Regions from separate parts of the Delftia sp. NA_296.1 genome, predicted to be linked through region 2. Evidence: riboswitches for the same ligand, from Rfam matches in the RefSeq annotation. Region 2 holds a riboswitch; the other holds the start of a gene.

Region 1 (8,620 bases), on a different contig from region 2:
TTCACGGCCCATTCGGCCCTGGTCCATGCCGGAGGCGGCCAGCCCGAGCTGGCCGAGTTGCTGTACGAGCTGTCCGAGCGCACCGAGTCCGGCCTGCTGTTCGGCGGCGTGGGCGATGACGGGGACGATGGCGTGGAGGGCGTGCAGATCGCCTGCCGCACCGAGGACCTGCATGCGCAGCATGCGGATGCGCGCGGCATTTTCAGCGGAGGCTTCTCGGGCGTGGCCTTCGGTGCGGGCGTGCCCTGCATCACGGGCATGGCCCAGGGCTGCGTGCCGCTGGGCGAGGGCCTGGAGATCACCGAGGCGCGCGGCGCCCTGGTCACCGGGCTCAATGGCGATCCGGCCTTGCAGTGCCTGCTGCAACTGCTGGGCGTGGAGCTGGAAGGCAGCGACTGGCAGCCCGCGCTGACCACGGTGCGCAGCACGCTGGCGGCCATTGCGCCGCCGGGCCGGGGCATGGCCCACGGCGTGCTCACCGAAGAGGCCCAGGTGCTGACCCTGGTCGGGCTGGACCCGCTGCGCCAGGGCGTGGCCCTGTCATCGGCCGTGGAGGCCGGGCATTCGGTGATCTTCTGCCGCCGCCAGGCCCAGGTCGCGCGCCAGGAACTGCTGCAACTGGGCGCTGCGCTGCGCGATGCGGCGGAGCCCGAGGAGGCGGCGCCCGAAGGCGAGGCACAGCCCCGCATCCGTGGCGCCATCTACATCAGTTGCCGGGGCCGCGGCGGCGGCCTGTTCGGCGGCCCCGATGCCGAACTGCGCACCCTGCGCCACGCACTGGGCGATGTGCCATTGATCGGCTTCGTCGCCGAAGCCGAGATCATGGACGCCCGCCTGCACCGCTTCGCCGGGGTGTTGACGGTGTTCACTGCCTAGGCGCCGTACACGCCGTACACGCCGTACACACGGTACACACCGTCTGCACCTCAGACCGCGCGCGGGCGCACCGTGCCTGCGCTGCGATCCGGGTCCATGGCTGCGGCCCCCAGAAAATCGAAATCCACGGCCGGCTGCCTGCCGCTGACCAGGTCGGCCAGCGCCATGCCGGAGCCGCAGGCATGGGTCCAGCCCAGCGTGCCGTGGCCGGTGTTCAGGAACAGGTTGGCGATGGGCGAGCGCCCGATCAGCGGCACATTGCTGGGCGTGGCGGGGCGCAGGCCGCTCCAGAACTGGGCGCGCCCGGTATCGCCGGCGCCGGGGAACAGCTGCTGCACGCGCCGCACGATGGCCTCGCAGCGCACGGGGTCCAGGTTGCGGTCGTAGCCGTTGAACTCGGCCGTGCCGGCAATGCGCAGGCGGTCGCCCCGCGCGCCGGTGTAGCGCGAGAACACCAGCTTGAACTCATCGTCCGTGAGGCTGACCTGGTAGGCCTTGGCGGGGTCCAGCACCGGCAGGGTCACGGAGTAGCCCTTGGCCGGGTAGATGGGCAGGTGCAGCCCCAGCGGCTGGGCCAGCAGCGGGCTGAACGAGCCCATGGCCAGCACATAGGCGTCGCCCTGGATGCGTTCGTAGCGGCCATCGGCATTGGTCACCTCCACGTGGTCGATATGGCGGCTGGCGCCCGCACCCGTGGTGCGCAGCGCCATGACGTGGTGGCCGTGGCGGAACTGCACGCCCGTGGTGGTGGCAATGCGTGCCAGCTCGCGGGTGAAGAGGTTGGCGTCGCCCGATTCATCCTCGGCCGTATAGGTGGCGCCCGCTATCTGCCCGCGCACATGGGCCAGGGCCGGCTCCAGGCGCACGGCTTCGTCGGCGTCGATCAGGCGGCGGTCGCAGCCCAGGGCCTGCATCTGCTCGGTGGGCTTGAGCGCACCCTCGAACTCGCGGGCGTTCGTGTAGAAGTGCAGGATGCCCTGCATGCGCTGCTCGTACTGGATGCCGGTGTCCGACCGCAGCTGCTGCAGGGCCTCGCGGCTGTAGGTGCCCAGGCGAACGATCTGCTGGATGTTGTGGCGCGTGCGCGCGGGCGTGCAGTTGCGCAGGAAGGACAGACCCCAGAGCCACTGGCGCATGTCGGCGCGCAGGCGGAACAGCAGGGGGGCGTCCTGCCGGCCCAGCCAGCCCAGCAACTTCAGCGGTGCGCCGGGGTTGGCCCAGGGTTCGGCATGGCTGACCGAGATCTGCCCGCCGTTGGCAAAGCTGGTTTCGGCGCCGGGCGCAGCCTGGCGGTCGATGACGGTCACTTCATGACCGAGAGATTGCAGATAGTAGGCCGAGGCGGTGCCGATCAGGCCGGCTCCGAGAACGATGACGCGCATGACAATGCCCTTTCAAAGGCATGTGCCGGTCACGCGGAAGCTGGTAGCTATGGATTCAATAGCAAGCAGCCGGCGTCCGTCGTGACGCAGCTGCCGCTCCCCCTGTCCTTGGTACCTGAGAGATTCACCGCCGTCCATGGGAACGGGGCTTGCTCCTTCGGTGCGCCGCATATTGCGTGCGGCGGCTCTCCAGACGGCATGTTGTGTTTGCAGTACGGAACCTGAGCGTGTATGGGAGTTTGCGCCTTCGGTGAGGCTCGGCACCGTGGTGCCCGCCTGCTCTCCTGCAGGGGCGATTCTATGTGGCTTGCGCAGCCGGTTCCAGTCGTACTGGGGATACCACCAGTTACTACCTGTATGTGGTGTGGCCGATTCAGGGTATTCCCTATATCGCTCAAGCGCCTCCCTCGTAGCGCTGGCACGAGCCTTCGATTTCATGTAAAAAAACTATTGAAATAGAAAAAAACATGATTTAGCCTATCGGTATGTGTGGTGGTTTGACAGCGCATGTTCTGATCGATTGAACCTCCATGGGGTAACCATGGGTTGTATATCTGTCGGATAGGCGACTTACCGTTGCACAGGTGAAGGTCTATGGAAACTGGCCCGCCACTGGAAAAAATACAAGCACGGTGAATATGGTTCGTTGAGGGAGGAAAAAAATGATTTGCATCGCAAACCCGGCTGAAGTTGTGCCCGGCTCAATGGGCAATGGAGCAGTGCGCAAGCGCTGATGGAAATCCACCTTTTTTGATTGACGCGCAGGATCTGCGCGAAACCCTGTTACTTCCAATGTCACCGGTTGCAAGGTGAGTTGTGAGTTCTTGACTCAAATAGAACTATCCGAGGTGCGGCGATGCAAATGCGCTGGGTACAACTGATGGCCATTGCCATTGGGGAAAATATTTTCCTGTCTGATTTCCTTGAAAAAATGGGGAATATCATGCGCGTTCTTGATCGCCTGCCTAGTTCGGTGTTTTTACGAAAATGGCGTGCAGCGAGGTACTTGTTCTCGTTGCTGCTGCTTTCGTGCGCCGGTATTTCATCCACGGCACTCGCGGCGACCATCGTTTTCACGGTCACCGACAACAGCGACGCTCCAAATGCCAATGCAACGACACCAACCACCTGTGTCAGCACGCTGGGGGGTACCTTTGCTGGCGCATGTACGCTGCGAGCGGCCATTCAGGCAGCCAACTACACGCTACAAACGCTGGATCCGAGTGCCGATGTTTCCATCGTCTTTGCGCCGACACTGTCTACGTCGGTACGAACCATACAGAGCGGGACATCCAAGGATGCGGCGGGAAACCTCCATCCGTATGTCGACAATCAGACGGTTTACGTGCGCTGTGCCAACACATTCGTCAGCGGAGCCCAGTCCGGCGCCGTGACGGGAGCCACCAATGCCTGTGGTCAAACCCAGATGATCAGCGGCGGCGATACGGGCACCACCACTGGTGCCGGTGGTGCCTGGTACTGGCTCAAAGGCACCGTGCCAGCCGGCACGGGCTCATTGACCATCGATTTCGGGGGAGTCATACAAGTCCAGAACTGGGCGGACTCCGCCTGGGAAACTTTTTATCTTGGTGGGAAGAACATCACGCTCACCAATTCGCCCAACATGACCTGTGGCGAAGCGGTATTCGTCGTTGGCTCCCCGGCGAACAATGTCACCATTGATCGCGTCGGCCTGGTGAATGTGGCGCCAACCCCTGCGGGAGAGGGGACGCCGTTCAACTGCGAGCTGTACGCGGAGATTCATCAAGGCGCACAAAACGTATTCTTTACCAATAGCACGATCAATTCCGCGATATGGAATGGAAATTACGGCAATAACAAGGGCTCGGCCATTTCCGTTGCCGCAAGCAACGGTACAGGCACGGTTTCCAACATTGTTGTCGATAATTTCACTGTAACGAATCTGCCCAATCCTATCGGGGGAATGCAGCTCGAGCAGTTTTTCCAGGTCATGTCGAACATGACCGTCAACGGATTGACGATCAAAAATTCGAATATCGCACTGAGCCCGACTGGTGGAAATGCGCCCAGGGCCGTGGTGTCGGTTGATGGAACGATCAGCCTGGCCAATGGAATTGGTCTGGCCGTGACGGGTAATACCTTCTCGCTGCCTATCGCCGCCTATACCGGGTCATCGCCAACGCATGTGTCGGCACCAACGGTGAATACGGCAGCCTCAGGCACGACGCAGGTAGTGACGGTGACCGATAACAACTTCACTGGCGGCGGGGACGGGGTGAATATCGGTGGTACGGGTACGGCACCAGGATTGATTGGCAACAACAAGATGACAAGCCAGTCGAGAAGTGCCATTCGTATCACTACGCGTGATTTCTTCAAGATTTCTCAGAACACGCTGTTTTCCGTGCCTGTGGCTGCAAACTCAGGCATCAGTTTGCTGACGACGGGCAATGGACAAACCGGATGGACTCCCACCCTTGGCGTCGGCGCCAGTGACACCGCCGCCTGCACCTGGACATTCAATATCACGGCAAATGCCAATGCGAGCGAGCCGGCACCGTATACGGTGGAAGCCTTTTGGTCGCCGACCGGCGCGGGCGTCAACGATGCGCAGGTCTATCTGGGCTCCGAAACCATGGCCGGAGCCTCGGGAACGCTGACCGTTCCTTCGTATCTCAGCGGCCAGGTGCGAGTCACAGTGACGGACAGCAATTCCGGCGGAGCCCAGACCTCGCAGCTTTCAACGGCGGCAAGCGTCACCGGTTTTCCCTGTGCCCTGAAATCCGGCGTTCTGGCGACGACCAACAATCAACCTGTCGGCAGCAGCGACTTGCTGGAGGTCTACATTGTTGACGGCCAAGGCAATGCCTGGACAGGGGGCAGTGACACCGTCACCTTCGCAGCGCCGCCTGCAGGTGTCACGTTCAATGGCGGCTCCGCCGCAGTCAGCTGCACGACCAACTCCAGCGGAAAGTGCGCGTCTCCAATCAATGCCAGCAGCAGTGTCGCCGGAACATTCACCACACCCGTGACCTTGTCGTCGTCAGTCGCTGGTGCCACGTTCTCCAATCTTCCATTGGGTGGAAGTCCGGTATCTGGCGCAGTAACTTATCAGCCTTCGCCGGTTGCTTACAGCTTCACCGGGCTGCCGGCCAGCACGAGCGGGTCTGAAATCGCCGCGAGTCCGCCATCGATTGCGGCCAACGGCGTCTCCACCAGCACCTTGGCCGTGCAGTTGAAGGATGCTTTAGGCAACCTTGTCACCACCTGTACCGATACGGTGGCCTTCACCCTCAATGCGGGGACGCAAGGCGTTCCTGCCGCCAGCGTCACGGGCTGCAGTGCCGGCATGTATACGGGGACGGTGACATCGCCGGTGCTGGTCGGCAGCGGCACCTTCGGGTTCACCATCAACGGGTCTGCGGCTGTTGCCACCGCAACGGTCTCCTATGTGGCCGCAACGCCGAGCACGAGTGCATCGACGATAGTCGCCACACCGGCATCGATCGTGGCCAACGGCAGCTCCACCAGCGTGCTGCGCGTGCAACTGGTCGATGCCAGCAGCAATCCGATCAACACCTGCACGAACACGGTGGCATTCACCCTGAACGGCGGAACGCAGGGAACGCCCAATGTGGGCGCGGCCTCGTGTACTGCCGGCATCTATACGGGCACCGTCACATCGCCCACGGCAGTCGGCAGCGGGATCTTCGGATTCACCATCAACGGCTCTGCTGCAGTTGCTACGGCTTCAGTGAGCTACACGGCGGGTCCGCCAAGTACCAGTGCCTCGACCATCGTTGCGAGTCCGACCTCGATCATTGCCAATGGCACTGCAACCAGCACATTGACGGCGCAGCTCAAGGATGCGTCAGGCAATTCGATTGCAACCTGTGCCAATACGGTGGCCTTCACGCTGAACAGCGGAACACAGGGCTCGCCTGCGGTCGGCGCGGGTTCGTGCAGCGCAGGGGTTTACACGGCAACCGTCACGGCACCTACCGCAGTCGGCAGTGGCACCTTTGGCTTCACCATCAATGGCTCGGCCGCCACGGCTACGGCTGTGGTGAACTACACGGCCGGCTCGCCCAGCAATGGCGCGAATGGAAACCTGATCAGTGCCAGTCCGCTCAGCGTTGTCGCAGACAACACTGCCACGAGCTCGATCAGCGTGGCCCTGCGCGATGCCAATGGCAATCCCGCCACGGATACGGTGGCGCACACGATTGTCTTCACCAAAACGGGCGTGGGCACGACCACGCCGGCCGCACCCACGTGCACGATCGCGGCCAATGCCAATCCGGCCACCTGCTCCGTGACGGTGAAATCGGCCACGGTCGGCACCGCAAGTTTCACGGCAACGGACAACGGAACGGCCGTGAGCAATGGCAGTCCGGTATCGGTCAACTTCATTGCCGGGCCGCCCAGCAATACAGCCAGTGGCAATCTGCTCAGTGCCACGCCGCTCTCGGTGATGGCCGACGGTACGAGCACCGGCACGGTGACCGTCGCACTGCAGGACGCCAATGGCAATGCAACCGTCGATACGGTCGCCCACACCATCGGCTTTGTCCATACCGGCGCCGGCACGCCGTCGGCAACTTCCTGCACGATTGCGGCCAATGCGAATCCAGCGCGCTGCTCCATCACGGTGACATCCACCGTGGCGGGTGCGGCGAGCTTCACAGCCACGGACAACAACGGCACCACCACCCAGAGCGTGGCAAACGGCAGTCCGGCCGTGATCAACTTCACGGCCAATGCCGCCGACCCAGCCAGGTCGGGGGTGCGTACTGTCACCAGTCCGGTCACGGCCAATGGCTCGGCGACAGATGTGCTTGAAGCGTTTGTGGGAGATGTCAACGGCAATCCGGTGGCCGGAAGCGTTGTCACGTTCTCTCCCACCGCAAACATCACCTTCAGCGGTACCTGCACTACCAATGCGGCCGGTACCTGCCAAGTCACCGCCAAGACAACCGTCGCGGGTTCCTACACTTCCGGCGCAAGCATCGCGAGCGGCGCATTGAGCGGCAGCGGCGTCAGCGCCGGTGGCAATACGTACGGTGCGACGGCTGCCTATGTCTTTACGGCAGGTGCCGTCGATCCCTCCAATTCGACCATGTCGGTCGATGTGAACAACCAGGCAGCCGGTGGCGGCCAGGACGTCGTTTCCGTGGTCACCAAGGATGCGTTCGGCAATCCGGTCACCGGCGTTGTCGTGAACTTCAGCGTGACGCCCGCCGGAGCGGCACCTGCCACCGCCAGCTGCACGACTGCTGGTGCAGCGGCGACCTGCTCGGTGTCGTTCACCAGCGTGACCGCATCGACTTACTCGGCTGCCGCCACGGTGGGTGCAACTGCCATCGGCAACAGCCCGCAATCGATGGCCTTTGTCGCCGGCAATGCCTCGGCAAGCAATTCGGGCCTGCGTGTCGTGAGCGACAACGCGGCGGCAAATGGCACGGCAACCGATGTGGTGGAAGCGTATGTGCGCGATGCCGGTGGCAATCCCAAGGGCGGCGAGGTCGTCACCTTTGCCGGTGCTGCCGGCGTGAAGCTGAACGGTGGTGCGGCAGGCGCGTCAGCCACTTGCACCACTGGAACAAGTGGCGCAACTCTGGGCATTTGCTCTATCACTGCCACCAGTACAGCAAGTGGTACCTACAGCATCGCCACCAGCATTCCTGCAGGAACTCTGGGTGGCACGTTCACCGTGGGAGCAAACGCGTATTCGCCAAGCGCCGCACAAATTCATTTTGTGAGCGTGGTGAACCTCAGTGTCACCAAGGCCAACCCTGGCAGCCTGACTGTGGGCACGCCCTTCAACTATGCGTTCTCCGTGTCCAATGCGGCCAGTGCCTTTGGTCCCGCCACCAGCGTGACCATCAAGGATCTGGTGCCGGCAGGCATCAGCATCACGGGCGTGCCGACCGGCGCGAACGTGGCCAGTGCGACCTGCACGCCCAACACCTTCCCGTTTGCGGGCAATGGCAGCTCCGTGCTGACGTGCACGGTGAACTTCACCACACCGGTGGCGGCTGGCAGCAACAGCAGCTTCAATCTGCCGGCAGTGCCGACGGCGGTGGGCTCGAGCACGAACACGGCCTCCTACGATCCGTCCGGCGGCATCAGCCCGGTCAATCCGACGGCCGGGTGCACGACCGATTGCGCATCGACGCCTTCCACGCCGGTCACGCCTGGTACGCCAGCGCTGACGGTCACCAAGGCCAACCCGGGCAGCCTGGCTGTGGGAACTGCGTTCAACTACGCGTTCTCCGTGTCCAACGCTGCCGGTGCCTTCGGTCCTGCCACCAGCGTGACCATCAAGGATCTGGTGCCTGCGGGTATCAGCATCACGGGCGTACCGACTGGTGCAAACG
Region 2 (8,620 bases):
GCGCGGATTTCCTCGCGGATGGCGATCATCGCGTCCACGAAGCGGTCCAGCTCGTACAGGCTTTCGCTTTCGGTGGGCTCCACCATCAGCGTGTTGGGCACGGGGAAGGACAGCGTGGGCGCATGGAAGCCGTAGTCGATCAGCCGCTTGGCCACGTCCTCGGCCATGATGCCCGTGCTTTCCTTGAACTGGCGCAGGTCCAGGATGCACTCGTGCGCCACATGGCCGTGCTCGCCCGCGTACAGCGTGGGGTAGTGGTCGCGCAGCCGGGCGCTGATGTAGTTGGCGCTGAGGATGGCGGTCTCGGTGGCCAGGGTCAGGCCCTGGGCACCCATCATGCGGATGTACATCCAGCTGATGGGCAGCACGGCCGCATTGCCCAGCGGTGCGGCGCTGATGGCACCCGTGCCGCCCGCAAGGCCCGCCGTGGCATGGCCGGGCAGGAAGGGGACGAGGTCCTCGACCACGCAGACGGGGCCCACGCCCGGGCCGCCGCCGCCGTGCGGAATGCAGAAGGTCTTGTGCAGGTTCAGATGGCTGACATCGCCGCCGAAGCTGCCCGGCGCGGCCAGGCCCACCAGGGCGTTCATGTTGGCGCCGTCCACGTAGACGCGCCCGCCGTGGTCATGCACCAGCTTGCACAGCTCCTTGACCTGGGTCTCGAACACGCCGTGCGTGCTGGGGTAGGTGATCATGATGCAGGCCAGGTTGGCACTGTGCTGCTCGCACTTGGCCGCCAGGTCCGCCATGTCGACGTTGCCGTTGGCGTCGCAGGCGGTGACCACCACCTGCATGCCCACCATCTGCGCGCTGGCGGGGTTGGTGCCGTGGGCGCTGCTGGGAATCAGGCAGACGTTGCGGTGCGACTGGCCCCGGCTCGCATGCCAGCCCTTGATGGCCAGCAGGCCCGCGTACTCGCCCTGGCTGCCGGCATTGGGCTGCAGGCTGATGCCGGCGTAGCCCGTGGCCTGGCACAGCCAGTCGCGCAGCTGCTTGTCCAGTTCCGCATAGCCTTGCTGCTGGTCGGCCGGGGCAAAGGGGTGCACCTGGGCGAACTCGGGCCAGGTGATGGGAATCATCTCGCTGGTGGCGTTGAGCTTCATGGTGCAGGAGCCCAGCGGGATCATGCTGCGGTCCAGCGCCAGGTCCTTGTCCGACAGCTGGCGGATGTAGCGCAGCATGGCGGTCTCGGAGCGGTGGGTGTTGAACACCGGGTGCGTGAGGAAGTCGCTGCTGCGGCGCAGGCTGTCAGGGATCAGCGGCTCCACGCCCTTTTCGAAGGCGGCGAAGCTGGGCAGGGCCTGGCCGTCCCGGGCGAAGATCTTCCACAGCAGCTCGACATCGGCGCGCGTGGTGGTCTCGTCCAGCGAGATGCACAGGTATTCCTTGAAATACACGCGCAGGTTGGCGCCCATGGACACCGCACGCTCCACGATGGCCTGGGTGGCCGCACCCGTGTGCAGGCTCAGCGTGTCGAAGCTGGGCACCTCGCGCAGCGGCGCGCCCAGCTCGGCCAGGCCGCGCGCCAGGATGGCCGTGTACGAGGCCACGCGGCGGGCGATGCGCTCCAGGCCCTCGGGGCCGTGGTAGACGGCGTACATGCTGGCCACGACGGCGGGCAGCACCTGGGCCGTGCAGATGTTGGAGGTGGCCTTCTCGCGGCGGATGTGCTGCTCGCGCGTCTGCAGTGCCAGGCGGTAGGCGGGCTTGCCGTGCACGTCCACGCTCACGCCGACCAGGCGGCCGGGCAGGGAGCGCTTGAACTCGTCGCGGCAGGCCATGAAGGCGGCATGCGGGCCGCCCGCGCCCATGGGCATGCCAAAGCGCTGGGTGGTGCCCACCACGATGTCGGCACCCCATTCGCCGGGCGGCGTGATCAGGGTCAGCGCCAGCAGGTCGGTGGCCACGATGAAGGCGGCCTGCTTTGCATGGGCCTTGTCCACGTCGGCACGCAGATCGTCGATGCGGCCGCTGGTGGCGGGGTACTGGGCCAGCACGGCGAAGTAGTCGCCCTCCATCAGCTGGTTCCATTCCTCCAGCGAGTTGGCCAGCAGCACCTCGATGCCCAGCGGCGCGGCGCGCGTCTGGATGACCTCGATGGTCTGGGGGTGGGCATCGCCCGCCACCACGAAACGGTTGCTCTTGTTCTTGACGGAGCGCTTGGCCAGCGTCATGGCCTCGGCGGCCGCCGTGGCCTCGTCCAGCATGGAGGCGTTGGCAATCGGCATGGCCGTCAGGTCGCAGACCATGGTCTGGAAGTTGACCAGGGCCTCCATGCGGCCTTGCGAGATCTCGGCCTGGTAGGGCGTGTAGGCCGTGTACCAGGCGGGGTTCTCGAGAATGTTGCGCAGGATGACGCCGGGCGTGTGCGTGCCGTAGTAGCCCTGGCCGATGAAACTTTTGAGCAGCTGGTTGCGGCCGGCAAGTGTCTTGAGTTCGGCCAACGCCTGGGCCTCGGTGGCCGCTGGCGGCAGCGCCATGGGCTGGTGGCGCCGGATGGAGGGCGGGACGATGGCGTCGATCAGCGCATCGCGCGATGCCGCGCCAATGGCGCTGAGCATGTGGGCCTCGTCTTCGGGCGCAATGCCGATATGGCGGGCCACGAATTCGGTGGCGTTCTCGAGGGCGGCAAGGGGCTGGGTGGAGGACATCAGCATGGAGGGACCTGTCTCAAAAGCTGAAAAGCGCCAGGGCGGGCCCTGGCGCCCGTCCTGGCCGGAAAGTGGCGTCAGTTGCTCTGTGCGAAGGCCGTGTAGGCAGCTTCGTCGAGCAGCGCGGCCAGCTGGCCTGCGTCGCTGAGCTTGACCTTGAAGAACCAGCCTTCGCCCAGCGGGTCGCTGTTGGCCAGGGAGGGGTCGTCGCGCAGGGCTTCGTTGACTTCGACGATCTCGCCGCTGACGGGCATGTAGACATCGGCGGCGGCCTTGACGGACTCGACCACGCCGGCCACATCGCCCTGGTTGAAGCTGGTGCCCACGGCGGGCAGATCGACGAACACCACGTCGCCCAGCGCATCCTGCGCGTGGAGGGTGATGCCGACGATGGCCGCGTCAGGGTTGGCGGCGTTGATCCATTCGTGGTCCTTGGAATACTGGATGCTCATGGCTTGCTCCGATAGAAACTGAAAAAGAAACCTGTGAAAGGCGGTTTGAGAAAGGTCAGTGCGCACTGTAGCGGCATGCGATGGCAGGAAAAACGAATCCGCTGAACTCGATCCACGCCAAGCGCGCAGGCTGTCCTCAACCGCGGTGATAGCGGGGCGCCACGAAGGGCGTGGCCTGCACCTGCATGGGCACGGCCTTGCCGCGCACCATGGCCTGCAGCGTGGTGCCGATCGCGGCGCTGCCCGGCTCCACATAGGCCAGTGCCACGGGCTGGTTCAGCGTGGGCGACAGCAGGCCGCTGGTGACCTGGCCGACCTTGCGGCCGCTGGCATCCAGCAGCTCCGTGCCTTCGCGCACGGGTACGCGCTCCAGGGCCACCAGGCCCACGCGCTTGCGCGTGAGCAGCTCGGGCGACTGCAGCTGGGCCAGCACGGTGGCCGCGCCGGGAAAGCCGCCTTCGCGCTCGCCACCGATGCGGCGGACCTTCTGCACGGCCCAGTTCAGGGCGGCCTCGGTCGGGGTGGTGGTCGTGTCCAGATCGTTGCCGTACAGGCACAGGCCGGCTTCCAGGCGCAGCGAATTGCGCGCGCCCAGGCCCACGGGCCTGACTTCGGGCTGGGCCAGCAGGGCACAGGCAAAGGCCTCGGCGTGGCTGGCGGGCAAGGAGATCTCGAAGCCGTCCTCGCCGGTATAGCCGCTGCGCGTGATGTACAGCTCGGCGCCTTCCCAATCGAAGTAGCCGCCCGTCATGAACACCAGCCCGGCCGTGTCGGGCAGCAGGCGCTCCATGGCGGCTGCTGCCTGCGGGCCCTGCAGCGCCAGCAGGCCCCGGTCGAACTGGGGCTCGATTTCACAGCGCTGGCCGATGCGGGCCTGGATGTGCGCCAGGTCTTCGTGCTTGCAGGCGCCGTTGACGATCAGGAACAGGTCGTCCTCGCGGCGCACGAACATCAGGTCGTCCAGGATGCCGCCCGCGTCGTTGAGCAGCAGGCCGTAGCGCTGGCGGTGTTCGCCCAGGCCCAGCACGTCCATGGGCAGCAGCGATTCCAGCGCCGCGCCGGCATCCGGGCCGCGCAGGCTGATCTGGCCCATGTGCGAGACATCGAACAGGCCTGCCGCCTCACGCGTGTGCAGATGCTCGGCCATCAGCCCCTGCGGGTATTGCACGGGCATGGAGTAGCCGGCAAACGGCACCATGCGCGCGCCCAGTTCCTGGTGCAGGTCGAACAGCGGGGTCTTGAGCAGATCGGTGGTGGAGGCGGCGGTCAAGGAGGGACTCTCTTTTCGGCAAGGGGCAAGGCACAACGCCATCCCGGAATCCCGGGATGTCCTGCCCTGCTGTCCGCTTTACCTGAGAGATTCACCCGCACCTTCCATGCGTGGGGCTTGCTCCTTCGGTGGATGGGGCACACCGCCGTGCCCTGCATCTCTCTCCAGCTAGGAACGCCTGCGGCCGTGGCGGCAGGCGGTGCCAGTCCTTTTGCCTGAGCGTTCGGGGCGAACCCTGCGCCTTCGGCGGTGCCGCTGCCTGTGACCATTGCGGCCGGGCGGGCACTCTCTCCTGACCGGCGCATTCTAGCTGCGGCCAGCGTCCGCGCGGCTTCGGGATTTCCGCGGGCCGACTGCCGTTCCATGCGCTTGCCTGCATGGATGCATTTGCAAATTGCATAACTGTCTAAAAAATCTCCTACATTGAGATGCATCGATATATGAAATCTCGTGAGCGAGAAGGAAGAAGCGCACATGCAGCAGACGCTGGGAGACACATTGGCCTGGCCGGCACGTTACCTGCCGAACAAGGAAGCCCTGGTCGCGTGGGAGGGCGGCGAGCGCCGCGCCTGGACCTACGCCCAGCTCGATGCCGAAGTCAACCGCCACGCCCACGGCCTGGCCGAACTGGGCATAGGCCATGGCGACGTGGTCGCGGCCTTTCTCTACAACACGCCGTCCTTTGTCTTCACCATGCTGGCGGCCGCGCGCCTGGGCGCCATCTTCAACCCCATCAACTACCGGCTGGCGGCGCAGGAGCTGGCCTTCATCCTCAAGGACGGCGCAGCGCGCGCCCTGGTGTTCGAGCACGAGGGCGGCGAGGTGGCCGCACGCGCCCAGGCCCTGCTCAAGGCCGAAGGCGGCGGCACTGGCACGGGCATCGAGCACTGGATCTTTGCCGACGATGCCCCGGCCGACCCGCTGCCGATCTGGGCCACGCAGCGCCTGTCCGCCCTGGCCAGGGGCCGCAGCAGCGCGCCGCCCCAGGCCCATGTGCGCGAGAGCGACCCCTGCATCCTCATGTACACCAGCGGCACCACGGGCCGGCCCAAGGGCGTGCTGCATACGCACCGCAGCAAGCTGGCGCACAACGCCCTCATGCACCAGACCATGCAGTTCACGCGCGACGACGTGGGCCTGGCCATGGCGCCGCTCAATCACACGGCCGAGCTGCACACCAGCTTTTTGCCGCGCCTGCAGGCCGGGGCCACCCAGGTGCTGCTGCGCCGCTTCGACGTGGCCGAGGCCTGGCGCCTGATCCGCGAAGAGCGCGTGAGCTTCTTCTTCGCGGCACCCACCATGGTCACCATGCTGCTGGCCGACCCCATTGCCTCGCCCGAGCAGGCGCCCGCGCTGCGGCTGGTGGAGTACGGCGGCGCCTCCATGGCGCCGCACCTGATCCGCGAATGGACGCGCAAGGTCGGCAGCGACCTGGTCCAGGTCTACGGCACCACCGAGATGGGGCCCTGCATGTCCATCCTCCTGCCGCGCGAGCAGCTTTCGCACGCGGGCTCGGCGGGGCTGCCCTCCATGGGCCATGACCTCATCGTGGCGCGCCTGCGCGAAGACAACGCCCCCACCGATCCGGCCGAGGCCTGCCTGCCAGGCGAGGTGGGCGAGATCCTGGTGCGCGGCCCCTGCATGATGGCCGGCTACCTCAACCGCCCTGACGCCAACACCCGCGCGCTGGCGCACGGCTGGTACCACACGGGCGACCTGGGCCACATCGACGACGATGGCTATCTCTGGATCCGTGACCGCATCGACTACATGATCAATTCGGGCGCCGAGAGCGTCTATCCCCGCGAAGTGGAAGACGCCCTGGTCGAGCACGCCGATGTGCTCGAAGTCGCCGTCATCGGCGAGGCTGATGAGCGCTGGGGCCAGATCGTCGCCGCCCACGTGGTCGCCAAGCCTGGCGCCACGCCCACGGCCGAGGCGCTGGACGCCTTCCTGGTCCACGGCGACCGCCTGGCCGCCTACAAGCGCCCGCGCCGCTACCACTTCCGCGAGGCCCTGCCCAAGACGGCCAGCGGGAAGATACAGAAGCAGTTGCTGAGGGTGGTGGTGGCAGCCTGAGGCTGCGGCCTGCGTTTACTTCTGCGCAGTACAGCACTGCGCCATCGAGTTGCGCAGCCACCGATGCATGGCATCCCCCTGCTTGCGCACATGCCAGGCCTGCTGGTAGGCAAACCGGGGCAGCTCCAGCGGCGGAGCGAAACGGCGCAGCGTTTTGTGGCGGCGCAGGTCGCCAATGGCGCGGCTGCCCACGGTCAGCACGAGGTCGGTGCCTGCCAGCACCTCCAGCGCCGCGCTCCAGTGGGGCAGGGCCAGCACCACGCGGCGGCTCAGGCCTTGGGCGGCAAGCGCCCGTTCGATTTCCTCGCTGGCGTCGGGCCGCATGGCCAGCATGACGTGCGGGCGCTGCAGCCAGTCCTGCAGTGACAGCCCGCCGCGTGCCGGCAGCACGGCCTGGTCGGCCACGCTCACGAACTGCTCCTGGAACAGATCCTGCACCTCGATGCCCTCGGGCAGGTCGGGTGCGTCGGGGAAGGGGCCCAGGGCCAGGTCCAGTTCGCCATCGGCCAGCTGGGCCAGCATCACCTCGCGCGTGGACTGGCTGATGGCCAGGTCCAGCCCGGGTGCGTGCTGGCGCAGATGCCGCATCAGCGGCGGCAGCACGATGCGCGATGCGTAGTCCGACAGCGCCAGCCGCAGCCGTCCGCGTGCGTGGGCCGGGTCGAACTCCGCCTGTGCCAGCAAGCCGTTGAGGCTGCCCAGCGCATCCGCCAGCGGTTGAACCAGGCCTTGCGCGCGTGCCGTCAGCGCCATGCGGCCGCCGCGCCGCACCAGCAACGGGTCGCCCAGATGCTCGCGCAGCTGCGCCAGCGAATGGCTCATGGCCGGCTGGCTCTTGTGCAGGCGCACGGCCGCGCGCGTCACATGTTTTTCGGCCAGCAGGGCGTGCAGGGCCAGCAGCAGGTTGAGGTCGATCCGGCGCAGTTCATCCATGCCATGAATATAGACCGTGCACACAAACGATTTCCATCAACGTGCTGGATGCGAGAGCATGCAGGCATCGATTGACAGAAGAAGAAAGGTCTTGCTGCATGACAGGTAAAAGCACATTCACCGCCCTTGCTCCCGTGGCCCTGGCGCTGCTGGCGGGGGCCATCCTGCCATTCCAGGCCGCCAGCAATGCCCTGGTGGGCCGCCTGCTGGGCCACCCGCTGTGGGGCGCGCTGGTCTCGCTGGTCGTGAGCGTCATGGTCGTGGTGCCTACACTGTGGGTGCTGCGCGCGCCCGCTCCGGCCATGGCCCAGGCGGCAGCGGGGCCATGGTGGCTATGGATAGGCGGTGTACTGGGGGCCATCTATGTGGCCAGCGCGGCCGCCGTCACGCCCAGGCTGGGCGCAGGCGGCTTCCTGGTTTGCGTGGTGGCGGGGCAGATCGTGGTCTCGGTGCTGGTGGACCACTTCGGCCTGATGGGCCTGGGTGCACGGCCGGTCAATGCGACGCGCCTGGCCGGCGTGGCCTTGATCCTGGGTGGCGTGCTGCTGGTGGTGCAGGGCGGGACGGCCCGTGCAGCGGCGGCCCCCTAAGCGCCGCGAGCACGCCCTGCTTCAGGGGCGAAGGCCACGGCCTTGCCCGCGTCAGGCGGGCATGCCCGGCGGCACGGCGGCCGGCCTTGCCGCTGGCGGGCGTTCCTGGCGGGCATCTGCCGTGCCGGGCAGGAACCGGCCCAGCCGGATGACAAAGCAGGCCCCGCCTCCGGCAGCCGGCTGGAAGAACGCGTCGCCTGCGTGCAGCCTGGCGATGCGCCTGACCACGGACAGGCCCAGACCATGCCCGTTGACGTGCCGGGTGGCGCTTGCGCGTTCATAGGGCTCGAAAACCTGTCCTGCCGCTTCGGGCGCAAGGCCCGGCCCCTGGTCGCTGACGGAAATCAGCAGGTCACCGGACGCATCGCAGCGGGCGGCCAGGGTGATGTCGCCCGCCTTGGCATATTTGATGGCGTTGCCGACAAGGTTGGAGATGGCTATGCGCACCAGGACAGGGTCGCATTGCCATTGCTGCGGGCCGTGTTCCAGATCCAGTTTCAGGCGATGCCGCCGGGACCAGCCGACGAGCTCTGCAGACTCCTCCAGGAGTTCATCCAATGGCGTCTGCTCCAGTTGCAGCCGGAACGCGCCCGCGTCCAGCCGGTCGCTGATCAGGCAGGTGTCCACCAGGGTCATCAGCCGGCG

Evidence for each region. Region 2 has a riboswitch for glycine ahead of gcvT (glycine cleavage system aminomethyltransferase GcvT). Riboswitches for the same ligand answer to the same signal wherever they lie in the genome.
Region 1: linked by a shared signal. The riboswitch ahead of ACUTR7_RS29040 (D-amino acid dehydrogenase) and the one ahead of gcvT (glycine cleavage system aminomethyltransferase GcvT) in region 2 are both predicted to bind glycine.

What each region holds. Positions count from the first base shown of each region.
Region 1 covers NZ_JBQZGF010000020.1:2,184-10,803, reverse strand. Annotated here, with positions in the region: gene ACUTR7_RS29045 (FIST signal transduction protein) at 1-876, shown strand, start outside; gene ACUTR7_RS29040 (D-amino acid dehydrogenase) at 927-2,258, opposite strand; glycine riboswitch at 2,351-2,461, opposite strand; partial or broken gene ACUTR7_RS29035 (invasin domain 3-containing protein) at 3,121-8,620, shown strand, end outside.
Region 2 covers NZ_JBQZGF010000006.1:198,399-207,018, reverse strand. Annotated here, with positions in the region: gene gcvP (aminomethyl-transferring glycine dehydrogenase) at 1-2,657, opposite strand, end outside; gene gcvH (glycine cleavage system protein GcvH) at 2,729-3,103, opposite strand; gene gcvT (glycine cleavage system aminomethyltransferase GcvT) at 3,240-4,373, opposite strand; glycine riboswitch at 4,433-4,551, opposite strand; glycine riboswitch at 4,567-4,678, opposite strand; gene ACUTR7_RS16905 (fatty acid--CoA ligase) at 4,848-6,452, shown strand; gene ACUTR7_RS16900 (LysR family transcriptional regulator) at 6,468-7,385, opposite strand; gene ACUTR7_RS16895 (DMT family transporter) at 7,484-7,975, shown strand; gene ACUTR7_RS16890 (sensor histidine kinase) at 8,027-8,620, opposite strand, start outside.